Saccharicrinis fermentans DSM 9555 = JCM 21142: one gene and its partner. Each later gene encodes a partner of the first gene's protein in a complex. Links are inferred from orthologs where the notes say so. Each region holds a gene or a part of one and is shown in the gene's direction. Other genes may lie near its edges.

What was found.
Region 2: the proteins of secY (region 1) and secG are in contact, whole or in part, in a crystal structure (PDB 5AWW), measured with the Thermus thermophilus proteins. The link is inferred for Saccharicrinis fermentans DSM 9555 = JCM 21142 from one-to-one orthologs. Residues at the interface, in WP_096411648.1 of Thermus thermophilus: Leu14, Gln16, Arg17, Phe20, Ile34, Pro35, Pro37, Ile72, Arg108, Arg109, Asn112, Gln113, Arg116, Ile117, Ile120, Pro145, Gly146, Trp147, Phe152, Phe155, Val156, Val159, Thr160, Val162, Ala163, Gly164, Ala166, Leu167, Trp170, Glu173; in WP_223903268.1 of Thermus thermophilus: Tyr5, Ile9, Tyr12, Leu13, Ala16, Leu19, Val20, Val23, Leu24, Gln26, Glu27, Pro28, Gln30, Gly31, Ala32, Asp34, Leu35, Met36, Gly37, Gly38, Ser39, Ala40, Asp41, Leu42, Phe43, Ala45, Arg46, Val48, Tyr53, Thr56.

Annotation. Positions count from the first base shown.
Region 1 is NZ_KI912107.1:3,681,445-3,684,252, reverse strand. It holds secY (preprotein translocase subunit SecY), read left to right. Parts: upstream 1-645; coding sequence 646-1,971; downstream 1,972-2,808. Other genes in the region: infA (translation initiation factor IF-1), read left to right, coding at 2,797-2,808; map (type I methionyl aminopeptidase), read left to right, coding at 1,994-2,779; rplO (50S ribosomal protein L15), read left to right, coding at 193-639; rpmD (50S ribosomal protein L30), read left to right, coding at 1-164. UniProt on the Bacillus subtilis protein: The central subunit of the protein translocation channel SecYEG. Consists of two halves formed by TMs 1-5 and 6-10.
Region 2 is NZ_KI912107.1:5,359,700-5,362,528, reverse strand. It holds secG (preprotein translocase subunit SecG), read left to right. Parts: upstream 1-1,151; coding sequence 1,152-1,508; downstream 1,509-2,829. Other genes in the region: groL (chaperonin GroEL), read left to right, coding at 2,164-2,829; CYTFE_RS0122055 (co-chaperone GroES), read left to right, coding at 1,857-2,135; CYTFE_RS0122065 (tetratricopeptide repeat protein), read left to right, coding at 217-1,131. UniProt on the Bacillus subtilis protein: Involved in protein export. Participates in an early event of protein translocation.

The DNA of each region.
Region 1 (2,808 bases):
AAGTAACTCAAGTTAAGAGTAAAATCGGTTCTACCGAACGTCAAAAAAGAACTTTGACGGCTCTTGGACTAACAAAAATTAATGCAACCAAAGAATTTGAGGCAACACCTCAAATTCTTGGTATGGTTGAAAAGGTGAGACACCTGGTTAGTATAGAAAAATAATTGATAACGAATTAAGTTAAATTTAGATATGGACTTAAGTAATTTAAAACCTGCAGAAGGTTCTACCAAAACAAGAAAAAGAATTGGTAGAGGACAAGGTTCTGGCCATGGTGGTACATCCACTCGTGGACATAAGGGTGCCAAGTCCAGATCTGGTTATTCAAGAAAAATTGGTTTCGAGGGTGGTCAAATGCCTTTACAGAGACGTGTTCCTAAATTCGGGTTTAAAAACATCAACAGGGTGGACTACAAGGCAATAAATATTGACTTGTTACAACAACTTGCCGAAAAGAACAATTTGTCTGTAATTGACGTGGACGTTCTTCGCGAAGCCGGATTTATCAGCAAGAATGACCGGGTGAAGATTCTTGGTAACGGAAATATTACTGCCAAAATTGAAGTGAAAGCTCATGCCTTTTCTAAATCAGCGGTGAGCGCAATCGAAGCGGCTCAAGGAACCGTTGTTAAACTGTAAATCACAATGAAACTGATCGAAACAATTCGCAACATTTGGAAAATTGAGGATCTTAAATCTCGTATTCTTACAACAATAGGACTGGTATTGGTTTACCGTTTAGGTTCTTTTATTGTATTGCCGGGTATTGATCCAACTCAATTAAGTGCATTAAAAGACCAAACTGCTGAAGGCGTTATGGGACTGTTAGATATGTTCTCAGGAGGTGCATTCTCTAATGCATCTATATTTGGCTTAGGTATTATGCCTTACATATCTGCATCTATTGTTATTCAACTTCTAGGAATCGCTGTTCCTTATTTTCAAAGGCTACAGCGTGAGGGCGAAAGCGGTAGACGTAAGATTAACCAGATTACACGTTATCTTACAGTTATCATACTATTGTTTCAATCACCAGCTTATTTGGCTAACCTTCCTGATGTAGCCGTTTCTTCTAATGGATTGATGTTTAGAATTACATCAATTGTCATACTTACAGCAGGTACTATGTTTGTAATGTGGTTAGGAGAGCGTATTACAGAAAAAGGAATTGGTAATGGTATATCACTGATTATTATGATCGGTATTATTGCCAGACTGCCATTTGCTGCTGTAGCAGAATTCGTATCTCGTCTTGAAGAAGGAGGCGGTTTGGTGATGTTGTTGATTGAGATTGTAGTTCTTTTCTTTGTGTTTGCAGGAACAATTTTGTTGGTACAGGGAACACGTCGTATTCCCGTGCAGTACGCTAAGCGTATTGTCGGAAATAAGCAATACGGCGGAGTTCGTCAATACATACCTTTGAAAGTGAATGCTGCTGGTGTAATGCCTATCATTTTTGCTCAGGCAATTATGTTTGTGCCTATTACATTGGCCGGATATGTAGGAGATGGTGGTAATAGTTGGTTTACATCGATGTTTGCCGATTTTACCGGAATTGGGTATAATGTTACATTTGCCTTTTTAATCATTGCCTTTACATACTTTTATACAGCTATTACAATCAATCCAACGCAGATGGCAGAGGACATGAAAAGAAATGGCGGTTTTATTCCCGGTGTGAAACCAGGAAAAAAAACCGTTGATTTTCTGGATTCAGTTATGTCTAAAATCACGCTGCCAGGATCGGTGTTCTTAGCTTTGGTGGCAATATTACCTGCTTTTGCAATGATTGCAGGTGTGGATAGGATGTTTGCTCAGTTTTATGGAGGTACTTCTCTGTTGATTCTTGTGGGTGTTGTGCTGGATACATTACAACAAATAGAGAGTCACTTGTTGATGCGTCACTACGACGGATTGATGAAATCAGGAAGAATTAAAGGTAGAACTGGTGGTGGACCTGCTGTTTACTAATTAATGAGAGGTCGTTCTTAAAATGATATATCTTAAAACAGACGAGGAAATTGAGTTACTTCGACAAAGTAACATGTTAGTAGCTAAAACACTTGGTGAGGTAGCTAAAATTATCAAACCCGGTGTTACTACCCTGGAACTGGATAGAGTGGCCGAGGAATTTATTAGGGATAATGGTGGTATCCCTGGTTTTTTAGATTACCAGGGATTTCCCAATACCCTTTGTACTTCGGTGAATGAACAAGTAGTACATGGAATACCTAATAATAAGCCATTGGAAAATGGTGATATTGTTTCGGTGGATTGTGGCGTATTGAAAAACGAATTTTATGGTGATTCGGCCTATACTTTCGAGGTGGGCGAAGTAAGTCAAGAAAAAAGAGATTTGTTGTTGACTACCAAAGAAGCACTTTATAAAGGAATTGAAAATGCAGTGGCCGGTAAGCGCTTGGGCGATATTGGAAATGCAGTGCAGCGACATAGTGAAGCCAGAGGTTATTCGGTGGTGCGCGAAATGGTAGGACATGGGGTTGGAAGAAACCTTCATGAAGCACCTGAAGTACCTAATTATGGTAGAAGAGGTAATGGTACCTTATTGAAGCCAGGAATGGTCATAGCCATTGAGCCAATGATTAATTTAGGTAAGCGTAATATTGTTCAGGAAAACGACGGTTGGACCATCAGGACGATCGATAAAAAGATATCAGCTCACTTCGAACACACTGTTGCAGTGGGAAAAAGTGAGGCAGATATACTTTCTAGTTTTAAATTTGTCGAAGAAATATTAACTTTGCAGTCTGAAAATTAAAAAAAAGGTAATATATTATGGCTAAACAA
Region 2 (2,829 bases), 1.7 Mb from region 1 along the record:
CTTCAAAGACAAGGCTTTCGATATTTTTGAAACCAAGGAGTTTACTGATGGTAAATGACTGTTTCAAAAATGAGAATAACGCAGTATTTGGAGTTTTCTTGCAAAGACTATATACCATAAGATTCTTGGTTCTCCTATGGTTGAATTAAATTTTCTTGCTAAATCCATCCTGTCATATTCAAATAGACAGTGATAACCGAATGATAGCATTAGAACATGAACAAAACACAGTTTGGTGACATATTAAAACAACCGGAATCCTTGAACAAAGATACCCTTCGAGGAATCAAGGAAATTATTGATGAGTATCCTTTTTTTCAAATTGGCAGGATGCTTTGGTTAAAAAACCTTCACAAGCTGGATAATATAAAATACAACAGTGAATTGAAAAATTCGGCGGCTTATATTCCCGACCGAAGCAAGCTATTTCAGCTAATCAATGCAATTGGCCAAACCGTTTCGGAAACAAAACAAGCAGAAACAGTAGAAAATAAAATGATTCCGGAGGTCGTAGAACATGACAGCTCTAAAGAAGCCGAGGAACACTCTAAAGACAAACAATCATCACTAACCCTTACCGATAATTACCTAAATGCATCCGATGATTTTTCGGATGACGATGGAACCATCTATAATTTTGCAGCAAAGCAAAAGGTACCAGCCGAAGAAAAAAACGAAGTTCAAGACATTGTTCTACCTGCGGCTGACCTATTGGACTATGAGATGTCCTCTTCATCGGGCTATACCTTACCGAGTATAGAAGAAGTCAAAGACGTTCATTCAGAAGACAACCGCTCTTTTTCAGATTGGTTACACATCATGCATTACTCATCCCCACCTAAAAAAACCGAAGAACCTGAGCGCAAAAACAAAGGGATGGAATTAATTGACAACTTCTTAAATTCCAATCCACAAATAGTTCCTGACCCGGCCAAAAAACCCAAAGAAGTAGATCTGGCCGAGAAAAGCACCCACACACAGGATGACATTTTAACAGAAACATTGGCGAAAATACATATCAAACAGGGACACAAAAACAAAGCGATTGCAATTTTCGAAAAATTACGCTTGAAATATCCTGAAAAAAGTGTTTACTTTGCACGTCGAATTAAAGAGTTAAAAGAAAATTAAAAATTAAATAATAATAAGATATGTATCCAGTTGTATCTGTACTAGTAATTGTTGTAAGTATATTATTAATACTTATTGTTTTGGTTCAAGATTCTAAAGGGGGTGGTTTAGCTTCCAACTTTTCTGCATCAAACCAAATTATGGGAGTAAGAAAAACTACCGACTTTTTAGGAAAAGCAACTTGGTATTTAGCAGGTGGACTTTTGGTTTTGTCATTGATAGCAGTATCGGTTATTGAAAAACCAGGTGTTGCTTCCGGCGATACTGAGCTTGATGAGAAACTAAATCAATTGGCTCCAGTACAATCAGAATTACCTAGCTTTCCTGCCGCAGGTACTGATGCAAGCACAGACGAAAATAGCGGTTCTGAAGAGTAAGACAGTATTCGCTTTTAAAATATTTAAGTGTCGGCATATAAAAATATGCCGACACTTTTTTTTTACTTGCCATAGCAAATACGATGGCACTCCATTTCCTCCCTCAATAACAATAAACTTCATCTAGTATTTTTTATTCTGTTGTGATCCTCCATGTTTTCATAACGAAGAAACAACACATATGCCGCGTTAAAATGTCACTACCTACATATCCTGTCAGCCCTTGTCAGGGTGATTATGAAATAATGTCAGCATGAAACTGCAAAATAGGCTCAAAACTCACTTGGCACAGTTTATGGAAAACACAACTCGCAATAAAAACAGTTTAACTTTTAAATCATTTAAAATATGTCACAAGTACAAGGAAAGATTCTAGCCGGAAAAATTTTGGTTAAGCCTCAGGCGGCAGAAACAAAAACAGCAAGTGGAATCATTATTCCTGATTCGGCTAAAGAAAAGCCTCTACAAGGTGAGGTAGTTTTAGTAGGTGCTGAAAAAGCAGATGAGAAGATGGAAGTAGCCGTAGGCGATGTTGTTCTTTACGGTAAATATGCCGGAACAGAATTAAATGTTGACGGTACGGATTATCTTTTAATTTCTCAATCAGACGTATTATTCATTAAATAATTAAGTAACAGTTAAAGCTTAAAACAAGATGGCTAAAGAAATTAAGTTCAATATTGAAGCTCGCGACCTTTTAAAAGACGGAATCGACCAGCTTGCAAATGCAGTAAAAGTAACCTTAGGACCTAAGGGAAGAAATGTAATTATCGACAAAAAATTCGGTGCTCCAGCAATCACCAAAGATGGTGTTACTGTAGCTAAAGAAATAGAGTTAAAAGACCCTTATGCCAATATGGGTGCCCAAATGGTGAAGGAAGTGGCCTCAAAAACAGCTGACAATGCTGGTGATGGAACAACTACAGCTACCGTTTTAGCACAATCCATCGTAGGTGTAGGATTGAAAAACGTAACCGCTGGTGCCAATCCTATGGAACTAAAAGCGGGAATCGATAAAGCTGTTAAAGCTGTTAAAGAAAGCATTGCTGCTCAGTCGCAAGAAATTGGTGACCACATTGAGAAAATAGAGCAAGTGGCTAAAATTTCAGCTAACAACGATGCCGAGATTGGTCATTTGATTGCTGAGGCAATGAAAAAAGTAGGTCAAGAAGGTGTCATCACTGTTGAAGAAGCAAAAGGTATCGAAACGACTGTTGAAGTAGTTGAGGGTATGCAGTTCGATAGAGGATATATCTCTCCTTACTTTGTTACCAACACCGAAAAAATGGCCGCCGAGTTGGAGAATCCTTATATCTTGATT